DNA from 3 places in the Citrobacter telavivensis genome. Region 1 is predicted to be linked to each of the others. Evidence: predicted binding sites of a transcription regulator. Region 1 holds the regulator's gene; each other region holds the start of a gene.
The links. The regulator LexA, encoded in region 1, represses DNA repair genes until DNA is damaged. The targets are predictions, from matches to a motif close to TNCTGTATGTACATACAGNA.
Positions count from the first base shown of each region.

Region 2: dinG (ATP-dependent DNA helicase DinG) is a predicted target of LexA. The motif match lies at 2,544-2,563, and genes of this name have one in related genera.
Region 3: mutH (DNA mismatch repair endonuclease MutH) is a predicted target of LexA. The motif match lies at 2,931-2,950, and genes of this name have one in related genera.

Region 1 is NZ_JBGUBF010000006.1:61,434-67,523, forward strand. Features, by position in the region: gene ubiA (4-hydroxybenzoate octaprenyltransferase) at 1-747, shown strand, start outside; gene plsB (glycerol-3-phosphate 1-O-acyltransferase PlsB) at 882-3,302, opposite strand; gene ACERJC_RS20245 (diacylglycerol kinase) at 3,473-3,841, shown strand; gene lexA (transcriptional repressor LexA) at 3,965-4,573, shown strand; gene dinF (MATE family efflux transporter DinF) at 4,658-5,983, shown strand.
Region 2 is NZ_JBGUBF010000001.1:591,035-597,124, reverse strand. Features, by position in the region: gene ACERJC_RS02780 (fimbrial protein) at 1-365, shown strand, start outside; gene dinG (ATP-dependent DNA helicase DinG) at 352-2,529, opposite strand; gene ACERJC_RS02770 (DASS family sodium-coupled anion symporter) at 2,746-4,167, opposite strand; gene pcaB (3-carboxy-cis,cis-muconate cycloisomerase) at 4,201-5,553, opposite strand; gene ACERJC_RS02760 (GntR family transcriptional regulator) at 5,756-6,090, shown strand, end outside.
Region 3 is NZ_JBGUBF010000002.1:548,217-554,306, reverse strand. Features, by position in the region: gene ptsP (phosphoenolpyruvate--protein phosphotransferase) at 1-1,952, opposite strand, end outside; gene rppH (RNA pyrophosphohydrolase) at 1,965-2,495, opposite strand; gene mutH (DNA mismatch repair endonuclease MutH) at 3,180-3,875, shown strand; gene ACERJC_RS13680 (TerC family protein) at 3,940-4,653, shown strand; gene ygdR (lipoprotein YgdR) at 4,791-5,009, shown strand; gene ACERJC_RS13670 (NADP(H)-dependent aldo-keto reductase) at 5,117-6,090, shown strand, end outside.

The DNA.
Region 1 (6,090 bases):
GTCCCTCAATTGTGGATCCTGGCGGTGTTTGTCGCCGGGGTCTGGCTGATGCGTGCCGCCGGATGTGTGGTTAATGACTATGCCGATCGGAAATTCGACGGGCACGTTAAACGCACGGCGAACCGCCCGTTGCCCAGCGGCGCGGTGACGGAGAAAGAGGCCCGGACGCTGTTTGTCGTGCTGGTGGTGCTCTCGTTTCTACTGGTGCTGACGCTCAATACCATGACCATTCTGCTGTCAATTGCGGCGCTGGCGCTGGCGTGGGTCTATCCGTTTATGAAGCGCTACACCCATCTACCGCAGGTGGTGCTGGGGGCGGCGTTTGGCTGGTCGATTCCGATGGCCTTCGCGGCGGTGAGTGAATCGGTACCGTTGAGCTGCTGGCTGATGTTCCTGGCCAACATTCTGTGGGCGGTGGCCTACGACACGCAGTACGCGATGGTTGACCGCGATGACGATCTGAAAATCGGCATCAAATCGACCGCCATTCTGTTTGGCGAGCATGACAAGCTGATCATCGGTATCTTGCAGGTGGCGGTGCTGGCGCTGATGGCCCTGATTGGTTGTCTGAACGGCCTGGGGCTGGGCTATTACGGGTCTGTACTGGTCGCTGGCGCGCTGTTTGTCTGGCAGCAGAAGCTGATTGCCAACCGCGAACGTGAAGCGTGCTTCAAAGCGTTCATGAACAATAACTACGTGGGACTGGTACTCTTTATCGGTCTGGCGATGAGTTACTGGCACTTATAAAGCATCTTGTCCGATGGCGCTGCGCTTATTGGCCTACCAGACGGTAAGCCGATGTAGGCCGGATCAGGCGGAACGCCGCCATCCGGCAATCTGACATAAAAAAAGCCGGTCATCTCGACCGGCTTTTCTATGTATTACTCGCCTTGTGTTGCGCTCTCAATCGTCAGGCGCACATCCGACGTGATGAGCTCCGCCAGCATCTGATACACCTTCATCGTTTCGCCCGGTTCCGCATCGCCGGTATCGCTGATGTAACCCTCGTCACGCAGGGTCAGCACCAGTGAGCTGAACACCGCCTTGTCGAAGAATTCCGGTGCGTTGATACCGTGCAGCACGGACAAACGCTGCGCCACGGTGCGGCTTTCTTTCTCCAGCGTCCCGCGGTTGATAGACGGGTTGGCGCTCAGCAGCCAGAAGGTGATGGCATAGCGTTGCAGCGTTTCGCGCGCGCCCGCCGCCAGCAGTTGCAGCGTGCGGGAGTGGGCCGGGTTGATATGCAACTCGTCGTCCTGAACGGTAATCAGCCCCTGACGCTGCATTTCAGCCGTCAGCGCGTCAATCACGCCTGCCAGTTCATCACGCTCCCAGCGCAGGAACAGTTCGGCTTTCAGCATCGGGTAGAGCACGTCAACGTGTTGCAGCAGCGCTTCGCGGGAAATATGACGATGCTGGGTGACGATCGCCGCCATCAGTGAAGGCAACACCAGCATATGCGCGATGTTATTGCGATAGTAGGTCATCAGCACCGCCTGCTCGCGCGGCAGAATGATGATATCGCCAATGGTATCCTTCTCGACTTCGAACTTGTTCATCTGCAACGCGTGATCGATAAGATCGTCGGCGCTGACAGACGGTACGGTCGAATCAGAGGAATACGGCACATTGCGCATCAGATCCAGATAACAGTTGAGCTGCTCGGTCAGTTGCTCGCGGGTCAGCGAACGCTGACGAGAAGCTAGCAGCGCGGTGCAGCACAGGTTCATGGCGTTTGCCGCACCCGCGTTGTTAATACGCACCATCAGCTCTGCCGCAATCCCGTTCACCGTTGGCGTCAGCCAGGCTGGACGCACGGCTTCGATGGGATCGATAGACTCGCGCCACTCCGGCACGTGGTGATTCAGGTATGTCATCAACGGCATCGGCTCGCCAAAGTTCACGTAGCCCTGACCGAGATTACGCAGCTTGCTCAAGCCACGCAGCATCTGCGGCAGACTCTCTTTCTCTTTGGTTGCCCCGCGCAGCTCTTTGGCATAGGTTCCCACTTCCATCACGTGTTCGTAACCGATGTAAATCGGCACCAGGGTGATCGGACGGGTGCCACCGCGCAGCATCGCCTGGATAGTCATCGACAGCGTGCCGGTTTTCGGATCCAGCAGACGACCGGTACGGGAACGACCGCCTTCGACAAAGTATTCAACCGAGTAGCCGCGGCTGAACAGTTCGCCCAGATACTCACGGAAGACGGTGGAATAGAGCTTATTGCCCTTAAAGGTACGACGAATGAAGAACGCGCCCAGGCGGCGGAAGATCGGGCCTGCCGGCCAGAAGTTCAGGTTGATACCCGCGGCAATATGCGGCGGCACCAGCCCCTGGTGGTAGAGCACGTAAGAGAGCAACAGATAGTCCATGTGGCTGCGGTGGCAGGGAACATAGACAATTTCGTGCCCGTCGTGCGCCAGCTGGCGCACGCGCTCAGCGTTGTGAACGTTAATCCCCTGATAGAGCCGGTTCCAGGTGAAGCCCAGGATACGGTCAGTCAGGCGAATCATCTCGTATGAGAAGTTGGCGGCGATCTCTTCCATCAGCGCAATCGCGTTTTGCTGCGCCTTTTCATGGGAGATTTTCTTGCTGCGCGCTTCATCTTCTACCGCGCGGGCAATCGCTTTGGACGCCAGCAGCTTGTTGAAGAGATCCTGACGTGCAGGCAGACGTGGCCCCACAGCAGCCAGTCGCTGACGGGCAAAGTGCATACGCGCCACGCGTGCCAGTTTCTGCGCAATGATTTTATCCGTGCCGTGCTCATCGGCCATGCGGCGCAGGGAGACGGAAGGAGAGAAACGGACAAAGCTGTCGCGACCCAGCCAGGAGACGGCAACGAATTTCTGGATGCCGTTAAGCATACGCAGCGGCGGGTTAACCTCACCCTTCTCGCGACCCGGTGAGCGTCCAAACATCACCGACACCGGCACCATTTGCACATCCAGATCCGGATTGCTGCGATGCAGGTCGAGATAGTTATGGAACAGCTTAATGGACTCTTCTTTCGGCGTGTAATAGGTGAACACCCGCGGTCCGCCGTGAATGAACACATAGCGCGGTAACTGCGTGCCATCGATCTCCAGCGGCTCTAATGGGTCGGGGAGATCGTGCGCCAGGCATTGCGCGCGCAGCGTCAGCAAGTCCGCTTTGGAGTTGTACGGTAAAACGTACATAATTGGACGAGAGGTATCGAGTCCTAACTCCGGGGCAGGATCTGCCGGAATAGACTTGCTTTTTACCAGTACGCTTAATGGTAAATTCAGGATTTTGTAGTAAATTCGTGGCCAGCCGGACATAAACGATGTAAAGCCTCTGGTTAATAATGCAATTGCGTTGCAAGGATATCAGAAAGTCATGTGAATTTCTGGTGTATCCCGTCATACTTCGCGCCGCGTTGCCTTAACTCGAATCACATGAGTTAACAAGACAATGTCATTGACGCCAATAATGCAAAAAGGTTCTTTTAATGGCTAATAATACCACTGGATTCACCCGAATTATCAAAGCCGCAGGCTATTCCTGGAAAGGTTTTCGCGCCGCGTGGATTAACGAGGCCGCGTTCCGTCAGGAGAGCGTGGCGGTTTTGCTGGCCGTGGCTATCGCCTGTTGGCTGGATGTGGATGCCATTACGCGCGTGCTGTTGATTGGCTCCGTCATGCTGGTCATGATTGTTGAAATCCTGAACAGCGCCATCGAGGCCGTGGTGGACCGTATTGGTTCTGACTATCACGAACTCTCTGGTCGCGCAAAAGATATGGGCTCGGCGGCGGTGCTGCTCTCTATCATTGTGGCGCTGATCACCTGGGGCATCCTGCTGTGGACACATTTTCGCTAAGGTTTTTTCGACCCTGATTCCATAACAAGTTAAATCTGCTGTTGAATGTGCAGTTTGTGGTTCCAAAATCACCTTTAGCTGTATATACTCACAGCATAACTGTATATACACCCAGGGGGCGGAATGAAAGCGTTAACGGCCAGGCAACAAGAGGTGTTTGATCTCATTCGGGATCACATCAGCCAGACAGGTATGCCACCGACGCGTGCAGAGATCGCACAGCGTTTGGGGTTCCGTTCCCCAAACGCGGCTGAAGAACACCTGAAAGCGCTGGCGCGTAAAGGAGCAATTGAAATCGTCTCCGGCGCTTCTCGCGGCATTCGACTGCTGCAGGAAGAAGAAGAGGGTTTACCACTCATCGGTCGTGTTGCGGCGGGCGAACCCTTGCTGGCGCAGCAGCACATTGAAGGCCATTATCAGGTGGATCCGTCTTTGTTTAAGCCGAATGCCGATTTCCTGCTGCGCGTCAGCGGAATGTCGATGAAAGATATCGGCATTATGGATGGCGATTTGTTGGCGGTACACAAAACCCAGGATGTGCGTAATGGCCAGGTGGTTGTGGCGCGTATCGACGACGAAGTGACGGTCAAACGCTTGAAAAAACAGGGCAACAAAGTTGAGTTGCTGCCTGAAAACAGCGAATTTAAACCTATCCTGGTTGACCTTCGCGAACAGAATTTCACCATCGAAGGATTGGCCGTTGGCGTCATCCGTAACGGTGAATGGCTGTAGTATTCCTGTAGGCCGGATGAGGCGTTTACGCCGCCATCCGGCACTCTCACCACTCTCGTTATAACCTCTTCTCAGGCTCGCTCCATGCCGTTTTTTGCTTCTGCTGACAAAGCGCTCTGGCGTCTCGCCTTACCGATGATTTTCTCCAATATCACCGTTCCGCTGTTGGGACTGGTGGATACGGCGGTCATTGGTCACCTGGACAGCCCCGTGTATCTCGGCGGGGTGGCGGTGGGGGCGACGGCAACCAGTTTTCTGTTCATGCTCCTGCTCTTTTTACGCATGAGCACGACCGGGTTGACGGCGCAGGCGTTCGGTGCGAAGAATCCTCAGGCGCTGGCGCGGGCTCTGGTGCAACCGCTGATCCTGGCGTTGGGCGCAGGGGCAGTGATTGCGCTCTTTCGTACACCGATTATCGATCTGGCGCTGCACATTGTGGGTGGTAGCGAAGCGGTGCTGGAACAGGCAAGACGGTTTCTGGCCATTCGCTGGCTGAGCGCCCCGGCATCGCTGGCGAATTTGGTACTGCTCGGTTGGTTACTGGGCGTACAGTACGCGCGTGCGCCGGTGATCCTGCTGATTGTCGGCAATATCCTGAATATTGTGCTCGACCTCTGGCTGGTGATGGGGTTGCACATGAACGTGCAAGGGGCCGCGCTGGCGACGGTGATCGCGGAATATGCGACGCTGCTGATCGGTTTGCTGATGGTGCGCAAGGTGTTGCACCTGCGTGGCGTCTCCCTCGTTATGCTCAAACAGGCCTGGCGGGGAAACATTCGTCGTCTTCTGGCGCTCAATCGCGACATCATGCTGCGTTCACTGCTGCTGCAACTCTGCTTTGGCGCTATCACCGTGCTGGGGGCCAGACTGGGCAGCGATATCATCGCCGTTAACGCCGTATTGATGACGCTGCTGACGTTTACGGCCTATGCGCTGGATGGCTTTGCTTACGCCGTGGAGGCGCATTCCGGTCAGGCCTATGGTGCCCGCGACGGCAGTCAGTTACTGGAAGTCTGGCGTGCCGCGTGCCGTCAGTCTGGTATCGTCGCGCTGCTGTTTTCACTGGTTTATTTACTCGCCGGCGAACCGATCGTTGCGCTGCTGACATCACTACCGCAAATCCAACAACTGGCCGATCGCTACCTGCTCTGGCAGGCGATTTTGCCTCTGGTCGGCGTCTGGTGCTATCTGCTGGATGGCATGTTTATCGGCGCAACGCGGGCGGCTGAAATGCGCAACAGCATGGCGGTGGCCGCCGCCGGGTTTGCGCTGACGCTATTCGCGCTACCCGTGTTGGGTAATCACGGTTTATGGCTGGCGTTGGCGGTATTTCTGGCGCTGCGTGGGCTGTCATTAGCCTGGATCTGGCGGCGTCACTGGCGAAACGGAACCTGGTTTGCTGTCTCGTAATGGTTAAAGATTCTGAATAGTGAATTTAACCCAGAATCTATGACTACACTTAATCTCACGTCCAGCAGAAAACGAACGCAGTTGGGCGGTTTACTCTCACTATTCAC
Region 2 (6,090 bases), on a different contig from region 1:
TGGGTAAGGCAAACTCAAGTGATTTTAAAGAGGTGGGCGATACCGGCAAATGGAAAACGTTTGATCTGACGCTGTCGAAATGTCCGACGACCGCTGTACTAGCCACCGCCACCTTTCACGGCCAGCCGGACAGCACCCATCCGACGAAATTCGCCAATGCCGGTACGGCAAAAGGGTTAGCGCTGGAGCTCGCCGATCCCCAGGATCAGATAGCGCTGGCACCGCACTCAAGCTTCAGCGTGTTAATCAACCCAAACGATCATACGGCGGATTTCCCGCTGGCCGCCCGCTACTACGCAACGTCAATGCCGGTCAGCGGCGGGACATTCGCAAGCGTGGTTCAGGTGACCTTTATTTACCAGTAGGACCGCGCCCCTTAGCACGGAGGCTTTTTTTACGCCCGGCGGCGAGTTTTGTCGGTTTTTTTTTCACTTCCGGTACTTCCGGTTGTTCAATTGGGAATACCGGCAGCGCGTTCAGCAGCCGCTGACCATAGTTTTTGGTAAGTAGCCGTTTGTCATAAATCACCACTTCTCCCCAGCACCCGTGGCTACGGATCAGGCGTCCCACCTGCTGAATGAGATTAAACGAGGCGGCGGGCAGGCTTTGCACCTCAAACGGATAGCGATTGAGGCTTTTGAGCCATTCGCCTTCGGTGATCACCACCGGGCTGTCAATGGGCGGGAACGCTATTTTATGAATATGCACCTGGCTGAGCAAATCCCCTTTCAGATCCAGCCCCTCGGCGAAAGATTGCAGCCCAATCAACACGCTACGCTCGCCGTTCTCCACCCGCTTACGGTGCAACTCCACCAACCGATAGCGCGGCTGGTCACCCTGGACCAGCAACAGCAGACGCAAATCGGTGACGTGTTCCAGAAATCGCTGCATTGCCCGTCCGCTGGCAAACAATACCAGCATGCCGGTGTGCTTTTTGCTTTCCAGCTGTTCGCGAAAATAGGCAGCCATTTCCGCGATATGCTGCTCTTCGGTATCAATTAGCGGCTCATAGCGCATCTGCGGAATAATGATTTTGCCCTGTTCGACGTGGTTAAACGGCGAATCAAGCGCGACAAAACGGTCTCCGGCTTTCTCCTTCAGACCGCTCATCTCCTGCAGGCGTGAAAAACTGTTAAGCGAACGCAGCGTGGCGGAGGTGACGATAATATGCGGCACGCTGCGCCAGAGTAGCCGCTCCAGCTGATCGCTCACGCGGATCCCCACACAGTGAAACCAGACGTGAGGCTGCCCGTCGCGCACATCGCGCGTCGTCCATTTCGACACCGGCGCACCGGACGACTGGGCCAGTGAGGCCAGCCGCCACAGTTTGCTTTGTGCCTCAAACATCCCCAGCGCACGGTTCATCTGCAAAATAGCCCGGTGCAGGCGCACAACATCGTGGCTGCCGGTTTTCTCGCTGAGATCGTTTAAAAATAGCTCCGCCAGACCGCGCAGCGTTTCGGTGAGCTTCGCCAGACGCTGGCAAATCTCCATCACTTCATCCGGCAGTGTTCCCATCGCAAAGCGATGTTCCGCCTCCTGCCCGGCGGGCATGTACAGATTGAGAATGCTATTAAGCGAGGCGATAAGCTCATACAACTCTTCGCAATGGGCGTTCAGACGCTCCGGATTCGCCAGCGGCGGCGTGGTTTTGGGACGAAACTGCTCCATGCAGGTCGCCACCAGTTTGCTGAACAGATCCAGCTGCAGGCGATACCAGGGTGCGGTGATTTCGGCACTCATTTCCAGCGCATCGCGGGCGACGTCCGGCAGATGATGGCCTTCATCCAGCACCAGCAGCAGGTTTTTCGGGTCCGGCAGCACCGCTTCACTTTCCATCGCTGCCATCACCAGCGCATGGTTTGCCACCACCACTTCCGCTTCCTGAATCTCACGACGCGCCACAAAGAACGGGCACTCACGATAGTAATGACAGTTGCGGTTCAGGCAGCTGGCTTTGTCGGTGCTCAATCGCCGCCAGAGGTCGTCATCAATGGCGATATCCGTATGATCGCGCAGGCCGTCCCACTTGTAGCTGTCGAGGGCGTCTTTCAACTTTGCACAGCGCTTCTGTTCTTCCTGGTTGTTCGCCGTGAGTTCATCATCAAGAAACGCGAGCAGATCCTGCTGCGTGGGTTCAGTACTGGCCAGCGCCGTCAGATTTCGCGGGCACACATAGCGACCGCGACCAAACGCGGCGGTAAAGCGAAGATCGGGAATGATTTTGCGCAGTAATGGCAGATCTTTACTGTAAATCTGATCCTGCAACGCCACGTTGGCGGTACTGACCACCAGCGTTTTTTGCTCTTCCCGCGCAATGGCAATACCGGGAATGAGATAAGACAGGGTTTTCCCCACCCCGGTGGGCGCTTCAATCGCCAGATGACGCCCTTCTTCTCCGGTCAGCGTTTTCGCGACATCGGCAATCATCTGCCGCTGCGGCGCACGGGGGATAAAGTCGGGGATCTGTTCCTGAAGCGCCTTATACCAGGCGGCGATTTGCGCTTTGAGCGCAGCGGTTAATGCCATGAGAAAACCTGAAATACTGTATAAACAGCCACTATTGTGGCACATTTCAGGCCTGGAACGTACCTTTTTTGCCGGTTCTGGAAAGCGCTTCGCAACTCGGGGGCGAAGTGCCGGATGGCGGCTTGCGCCTTATCCGGCCTACGTTTAAGCATACTCCGGGCCGGATAAGCGCGTAGGCCTGATAAGCGCAGCGCCATCAGGCAGCTGCGCTGCGACTTAATAGTAACCCAGCAGCTTCCACCACAGCATCCCAACCGCGAAGATGATGATCACATTAAACGTCACCACGCACAGGTTGATTCGGTAAAACCGCGGTCGCTCGAAATAGCCTTGCGCAAAGTAGATAGGGCCGGGTCCACCACCGTACTCCGTGTTCCCCCACATCAGGTTACTGAAGATACCGAAGCAGATTGCCACCATCATCGGCGGCGCTCCGGCCGCAATCGCCGTTGCGGCAAACGGCGCGTACAGCGCGGCAACGTGCCCCGTGGCGGTGGCAAACAGATAGTGGACATAGATATACAGGACCCCGAGCACGATAAAGGCTTCCATCGCGCCGAATCCCTGAATCCCGCTGCCCAACTTCACCGTCATCCATTTGATGAATCCCAGATCCGCCAGACCCGTCGCCAGGCTGATGATCACGCTAAACCAGATTACCGTATCCCACGCGGCATGGTCATTAAGGAGACTTTTCCAGCTTACCGCGCCGGTCGCAAACAAATAGGCCGCCAGACCCAGCCCGACCGACGTCGCGGAGATCCCGGTTATCAGGCTGGTTCCCCAGCCCACCAGCGCCAGCACAAAGCCTACCGCCACTTTTTTCTCATTACTGCTCATTCCGCCCAGTTCGCTGAGCGACTGTTTGCCCATCGCTTTGGCTTCCGGAGTGTGCTTCAGTTCCGGATCCAGCAGCTTGTAGACCAGCAGCGGCATCAGGCAAAAGCAGACCATCGCCGGTACTACGGCGGAAATAAACCATCCGCCCCAGGTGATATCCAGACCCAGCGTGGATTTTGCCAGGCTTGCTACCAGCGGGTTTGCCGCCATCCCCGTCAAAAATATCGCCCCGGTGATCGGCGTGAACTGAAAGCAGACCATCGTTAAGAAATCACCAATCCGCTTACCGGTCGCGCCGGGTGCCGAGCCGAGTACGTCGTTGATTGAACGGGCGATGGGGAAAATAATCCCGCCAGAACGCGCCGTCACGGAAGGCATTGCCGGAGCCATAATCAGGTCGGAAACGCCGAGCGAATAGGCAATTCCCAGACTGCTTCCACCAAACAGCGACAGCATTTTATAAGCAATGCGTTTCCCCAGTCCGGAGGTCACAAATCCCAGCGAGAGCACGTAGGCGCAGAAAATCAGCCACACAGTGCCAGAGGCAAAGCCCGACAGCGCCTTTGCCTCGGTCAAGGTTTTACTAAAGATAACCACGCAAAGCGCAATCAGCATGACCGCCCCCGAAGGGAGCGGTTGGGTCAGGATAGCCGCAATGGTCGCGGCAAAAATCGCAAACATATGCCAGGCCGCCGGCGTTAGCCCGTCAGGGACGGGAATAAACCAAATGACGGCGCCAATCACCAGCGGGATCAGAAATGAGATAACTTTCTTTCCCGCGACAGAATTCGTAGACATAGCAATATCCTTATTCCGTTAACACGAGAACGTTCATTTCCGTGACTGATACTTGGCCAGCACCTGATCGACCATTTCAGGCGCCATTCCCAGGTAATTTGCCGGATCGGTCAGTTGGTGAATCAGTTGCGGATCCAGTCGCTGTGCAACTGTCGGCATAGCGTTCAGCACGTCTGCCAGGTGACCGCCCTTCTCATTGACGATACGACAGGCGTCATAGACGACATCGTGGGCATCCTGGCGACCGATGTACGGAGCCAGTCCCATCATCACGGCTTCTGCCACAATCAGTCCATTGGTCATTCCCAGATTGCGCAGCATCGCCGCTTCATCGACCTCCAGTCCCGCCAGCATAAAGTTGGCCTGATGCAGCGCGCCTGCGCTCAGCACGAAACTTTCCGGGATCGCAATCCACTCCGCATGCCACGGCCCGGTCGCGCGTTCCAGATCCTGAACCATCGCATCCAGCATCAGTCCGGCCTGTTGACGAACGCCTTTTGCACAGGCCAGCATCAGTTCGCTGGAGATAGGGTTGCGTTTTTGCGGCATGGTGCTGCTCGCACCGCGTCCTTTTACGAACGGTTCATACAGTTCGCCAAACTCGTTCGACGCCATCAGCATCACGTCATACGCAATCTTCCCTAACGAACCGGTCATGACCGCCAGCAGGTTCACCGCTTCGGCAAAGCCGTCGCGCGCCACGTGCCAGGTGGAAGTGGGAACGTTGAGGCCCAACTCTTCCATCAGCGCTTTTTGTACCGCCAATCCTTTATCGCCCAGCGACGCCAGCGTGCCGGCAGCCCCGGCAAATTCACCGACCAGCACGCGGGGACGCGCCTGTTGCAGACGTTCGGCATGGCGTTCAAACATGTCCAGCCAGATGGCGGCTTTATAGCCAAAAGTCACCGGCAGCGCCTGCTGTAAGTGGGTGCGTCCGGCCATCGGCGTATCACGATAGCGCAGCGCCAGGTCAGCCAGCGTCGCACGCAACCGGTCCATGTCCGCCTCGATCAGTTCAAAGGCATCACGGATTTGCAGAACCACCGCCGTGTCCATAATGTCCTGCGTCGTCGCTCCCCAGTGCACGTAGCCGCCAGACTCGCCAGCCTGCTTTGAAATCTGGTGAACGAGCGGCAGGATCGGGTAACCGACGATTTCCGTCTCATGGCGCAGCAAATCGAAATCCAGCGTATCGGCATTGCACTTCTCGGCGATCTCTTTGGCTGCCGCTTCCGGGATCACCCCACAGCGCGCCTGCGCTTTGGCGAGCGCGACCTCCACTTCGACATATTTGCGAATGAGTTCGTAGTCATCAAACACCGCACGCATTGCCGGTGTACCAAAAGAATCTCTAAATAAAACAGAATCCATTACATTCGAAGCCATAAATCCCCCGGTTTAATCCGATAGTGATAAGATGTGTGTCTGCCCCGGTTTACACCTCATCCGGGACTACTTAAATGTCCGAACATAAAACAATGTCCGTACATTTTAAATGTACGGACATTTATAATAATCATGATGAATGTATGGAATAGCCCGTACACATTTTTGTGACTGTGATCATTAATTATTTGATGAAACTGCGATGAAAGAATCTCTGTACAAGCGGATAGCCCGTGAACTGGCCCATCAAATCTCGACGGGAACTTACCCACCGGGTTCACTGTTTCCGACGGAAATGGAACTGTGCGAAACCTGGCAGGTGAGCCGTCACACCATGCGCGAAGCGTTGCGGGAATTAACGGAACAGGGGCTGATTTCGCGGCGTAAAGGCGCAGGTACGCGCGTATGTGAACCGCAGGCGAGCGGGGTTAACCATCCGCTGTCGCATCTGGAAGATCTGCTGCTGTTGGCGAAGAACAACCTGCGGGTGATTAAGAAGATCGATGAGATTGTGGCGGATATTGAGCTTTCTCAGCT
Region 3 (6,090 bases), on a different contig from region 1:
AGCGCACGTAACATCCCCGGATGCAGGCTGTCGTAGATGCTGGCGACGCGCGTATTGTTGCGATCCACTGCCAGCACGTACTGAGTCAGATCGTTCGTGCCGACGGAGATAAAATCGATACGACTTGCCAGATTCGGCAGCATAAAGACCATCGACGGCACTTCGAGCATGATGCCGATACGCGGTTTCGGGATCGCGTAACCGATCATCTCTTCCACTTCACGCCCGGCACGTTCAATCAGGCGGCGCGCTTCATCCACCTCATCAATACTGGTTACCATCGGCAGCAGAATACTCAGGTTGCCTGTCGCCGCATTGGCGCGCAGCATGGCGCGGACCTGGACAAGGAAGATCTCTGGCTGGTCGAGCGTAATGCGGATCCCTCGCCAACCCAGGCAGGGATTCTCCTCGCTGATCGGCATGTACGGCAACTGTTTGTCCGCGCCAACGTCCAGCGTTCGTAGCGTCACTGGCTTGTCGTTAAACATCTGCAACATACCCTGATACTGCGCCACTTGCTCCTCTTCAGAAGGAAAACCGCTTTGCAGCATAAAGGGAATTTCGGTGCGATACAGGCCAATACCGTCGATACGACTGCCCAGCTTTTCTTCATGCTCCGGGCTGAGCCCCGCGTTCAGCATGACCTTGACCCGCTCGCCGCTTTTCAGCTGTGCAGGTAAATTGACGTCATCTTCCGCCAGACGGCTAAGCTCGTTTTCTTCACTGATAAGCCGCTGATATTCCTGGATCAATACCGGTTCAGGATCGACCAGCAACTCACCGCGATAGCCATCCACCACCAGCGTACGCCGGTGCAGTACAGACGGCTGGATATCAGCCCCCATCACGGTGGGAATGCCCAACGCACGCACCATAATGGCAGCATGGGAGTTGGCCGCCCCGTCGCGAACCACAACACCCGCCAGTCGGTCCTGCGGCAGTTCCGCCAGCGTCGTGGCAGAGAGTTCGTCAGCCACCAGCACGAAGCGTTCTGGCCAGGCATTTGGCCCTTGTACGGAATCATCAAGATGAAACAGCAGTCGCTGACCCAGCGCACGCAGATCGCCCGCACGCTCTTTGAGGTAGTTGTCGCTCAGCGCGGCAAACTGTTCGGCAAACTTTTCGATGATCGTTTTGACCGCCCACTCTGCCACCGAACCGTTATCGACTTCGGTAAACAGTTCGCGTCGCAGTCGGGCGTCGGAGAGCAGGTGCGAATAGAGATCGAATATCGCAGCGGTCTCTTTCTGCGCGCCTGCGGCAAACCGCTTGCTGTAACGGCGAAACTCATTTGCCGCCTCTTCCAGCGCACCGGTCAGGCGCTCACGCTCCAGAGCAGGATCCAGCGTCGAGGCCTGATACACCTGCTCCATCAGCGGCAGCGTCGCGTCCTGCCAGCCTTCTGCGATCGCCACGCCCGGTGCCGCCGGTAACGCACGAATACGCGTCTGGCGATACTGGCCGAACAGGGCGGTAAGCTGAGATTGTGACAGGATCGCCGCCATCTGCGTGGCGAGCGTCACGAGGAAAGATTCTTCGCTTTCGTCATACTGGCGCAGTTCACGCTGCTGTACAACGAGGACGCCCAGCAGTTGACGACGCTGAATGATCGGCACCCCGAGGAAGGCACGGAAGCGCTCTTCTTTTACCGAGGGGATATATTTAAAACTGGGATGTTTTTGCGCATCGGCAAGGTTGATAGGTTCCGCCAGCCTGCCAACCAGGCCGACGATACCTTCATCAAACGCGAGTGCGACAGTGCGACCGCGCGGTTTTTTAAGCCCCCGCGTCGCCATGAGGTAATAACAACGCCGGTCATGATCGGCCAGATAAACCGAGCAGACCTCTGTATCCATCGCAAGACAGATGTCAGTAACCAGAATATTCAGCGCTTCATTAAGACGCGGAGCACTGGCCACCTTTTCGACTATTTCGCGCAGGCGGGTGAGCATAATTTGCGTGGCTTAACCTCTTTTACGTCGATAAGCAGGTGTACTTTGCGGCTTCGGCGTCGTTTCCTGAAGCGCCATCACAACACTTGCGAACTCTTTCATCACCCTGCGGTAGACATCGCGTTTAAATGAAACCACTTGCCGGACCGGGTACCAGTAACTTACCCAACGCCAGCCGTCGAACTCAGGAGTGCTGCTGGTTTGCATATTGATTTCCGCGTCCCCGCTCATCAACTGCAAAAGAAACCACTTTTGTTTCTGGCCGATACATACCGGCTTTGTATCCCAACGCACCAAACGTTTTGGTAACTTGTAACGCAACCAGTTGCGAGTAGAGGCAAGGATTCGCACATCTTTACGGCTTAACCCTACTTCTTCAAACAGTTCCCGGTACATCGCCTGTTCTGCTGATTCTCCTGGGTTTATCCCACCCTGTGGGAACTGCCAGGAGTGCTGACCAAACCGCCGGGCCCACATCACCTGCCCCTGACGATTACAAATTACGATACCTACATTTGGGCGGTAGCCATCGTCATCAATCACCGGACTACCTCAATATAAACCTTATATGAGAATGATTGTTTCACACTCCTGACAGACGGTAAACCACTGAGTTAAGACGGTGTGCATCTAATAACAATTGAATAACTCACAGTTAAAGACAAAGTTATAAACAGACACTCACCCATATGGGCGATTTTATTCACCTTTTCTGTGGATAGAGTTGTGAAGAAGTACGGAATTACTCCGGGAAAAACCGGTACAGTTTGAATAAACTGCCGACAGGGTGAAAAAAATCTTTTCTTATATTCATGAGGTTACTTGGTCATCCCACCTGTTATCAGGCAAAAAAGTGACAAGTATCACACTGACGATCCTCAGGCTGATGAAAGATCGAACAGCGCCGACTTTATCCACAGATTGTGCCAATAAGTTAAACACAAATTGTGTAAAAATTCGATTTTCGTCGCACGTCAAGGCTGTAAATGGAAACAGTAGTCGGGGTTTTTCACAGTTATCCCATCTTTCTGTGGATAACATGGTGTAAGATCCTGTTTATTTTCAGTGACCAGAAATGGAAAACCCATTCTGGTGTTGCGCAACACGTGATGCCGTAAACTAAAAATCAATATAAATCATGGCATTGGATATCGCATGTGGAAAACGATAAACTTCTTTTCCACGGTATAAAATCATTGTTTATTTTTTCACCTAAGGTATGACGCCATGTCCGGACTCCATCCTTTACGCTTTCCGCCGGAATCTGAAGCCCTTCTGCTCCAGCAGGCGCAGCAGCTTTCGGGCTATTCGTTAGGCGAACTGGCTGCGCTGGCGGGCATTGTTGCGCCGAAAGATCTCAAGCGGGACAAAGGCTGGATCGGCGTGTTGCTGGAACTCTGGCTGGGCGCCAGCGCCGGAAGTAAGCCTGAGCAGGATTTCGCCGCACTCGGCGTTGAGTTGAAAACCATTCCTGTGGACAGCCTTGGGCGCCCGCTCGAAACCACCTTTGTCTGCGTCGCGCCGCTGACGGGAAACAGTGGCGTAACGTGGGAAACCAGCCACGTGCGGCACAAACTGAAGCGAGTGCTGTGGATCCCGGTGGAAGGCGAGCGCAGCATTCCCCTCGCACAACGGCGGGTGGGTTCGCCGGTGCTGTGGAGTCCCGATGAAGAAGAAGACCGTCAGTTGCGTCTGGACTGGGAAGAGTTAATGGACATGATTGTGCTCGGTCAGGTTGAACGCATTACCGCCCGGCATGGCGAATTTTTACAACTGAGACCAAAGGCGGCAAACGCCAAAGCGCTCACCGAGGCCATCGGCGCCCAGGGCGAGCCAATACTGACGTTGCCGCGTGGTTTTTATCTGAAAAAGAACTTCACACGCGCCCTGCTGGAACGCCACTTTTTGTTACAGCAGCGTTAGACTTTCGCCTGGTGCCCCGGAAGCATATAATTAGCGCTTCTTTTTTTTGGCAGGACTTTGTTCAATGTTATTTGCATGGATAACCGATCCTAACGCCTGGCTTGCGCTCGGTACGCTGACGCTGCTGGAGATCGTGCTTGGGATCGATAATATTATTTTCCTCTCTCTGGTGGTTGCAAAACTCCCGACTGCGCAACGCGCACATGCCCGACGTCTGGGTCTTGCGGCGGCGATGATCATGCGTCTGGCGCTGCTGGCCTCCATCGCTTGGGTGACCCGGCTGACCAATCCGCTGTTTGACGTGTTTGGTGAGGCCATTTCCGCCCGCGACCTGATCCTTCTGCTCGGCGGATTGTTCCTGATCTGGAAAGCGAGTAAGGAGATCCACGAATCCATTGAAGGTGAAGAAGAAGGGATGAACATGCGCGTCACCTCCTTCCTGGGAGCAATCGTGCAAATCATGCTGCTCGACATCATCTTCAGCCTGGACTCGGTGATCACGGCGGTCGGTTTGTCCGATCATCTGTTCATTATGATGGCGGCGGTGGTGATTGCCGTTGGCGTAATGATGTTTGCAGCACGTCCTATTGGCGAGTTTGTCGACCGACACCCGTCCGTGAAGATGCTGGCGCTGTCGTTCCTGATTCTGGTGGGCTTCACCCTGATTCTGGAAAGTTTCGATGTTCACGTGCCGAAGGGTTACATCTATTTCGCCATGTTCTTCTCGATTGCGGTCGAGAGCCTGAACCTGTTGCGAAACAAAAAAAACCCGTTGTAATTGCCTTTTTCGCTCCCGGTGGGGAGCGAAATTCTTTCCTTTTCCCCTCTCAGTTTAAGATTTTCCTGCTTTTCCTGCCCATAACGTCAGGTTATTACTAGACTATTATCAGACGCAGGCCACGTGAGGATAAATGGATGAAAAAATGGGCAGTGATAATTTCCGCAGTTGGACTGGCTTTTGCTGTTTCCGGCTGTAGTAGCGACTATGTGATGGCGACCAAAGATGGTCGGATGATCCTGACCGACGGGAAACCCGAGATTGACGATGATACCGGTCTGGTGAGCTACCACGACCAGCAGGGCAACGCCATGCAAATTAACCGTGACGAGGTTTCTCAGATCATTGAACGTTGAGGGTTGAGGTCAGCCACGCTGCTGGCCTTAACAATTTTTCTTCCCTTTTTCCCTTCCCTCAGCCATTTTTATAATCCTTATGTCGTGATTATAAAAAGGAAACGGCTATGCAATATCACCGTATACCCCACAGCTCGCTTGAAGTTAGTACACTGGGGCTGGGCACAATGACGTTTGGTGAACAAAATAGCGAAGCCGACGCACATGCACAGCTCAACTATGCCGTCGCCAACGGCATTAACCTGATCGACGTGGCCGAAATGTACCCGGTCCCGCCGCGCCCGGAAACCCAGGGGCTCACCGAAACTTACGTCGGAAACTGGCTGGCCAAACATGGCAACCGTGAAAAACTGATTGTCGCCTCCAAGGTCAGCGGCCCGTCGCGTAATAACGACAACAGCATTCGTCCGAACCAGGCACTGGATCGTAAGAACATCCGCGAAGCGCTGCACGACAGCCTGAAGCGTCTGCAAACCGATTATCTGGATCTCTACCAGGTTCACTGGCCGCAGCGCCCGACCAACTGTTTTGGCAAGCTCGGTTACAGCTGGACCGATGCCGCGCCGGTGGTGTCGCTGCTGGATACGCTGGATGCGCTGGCCGAGTTTCAGCGCGCGGGTAAGATTCGCTACATCGGCGTCTCAAATGAAACGGCCTTTGGCGTGATGCGCTATCTGCACCTGGCGGATAAACATGACCTGCCGCGCATTGTCACCATCCAGAACCCTTACAGTCTGGTCAACCGCAGTTTTGAAGTGGGACTGGCGGAAGTGAGCCAGTACGAAGGCGTCGAACTGCTGGCCTATTCCTGTCTGGGATTTGGCACGCTGACCGGTAAATACCTGAACGGCGCGAAACCGGCCGGGGCGCGCAATACGCTGTTTAGTCGTTTTACCCGCTACAGCGGCGAGCAGACGCAAAAAGCCGTGGCCGCGTATGTGGAGATAGCCAGACGCCATAACCTCAGTCCGGCGCAGATGGCGCTGGCATTCGTTCGTCGTCAGCCGTTTGTTGCCAGTACGCTGCTTGGCGCCACCACCATGGAACAACTGAAAACCAACGTTGAGAGCTTACATCTGGA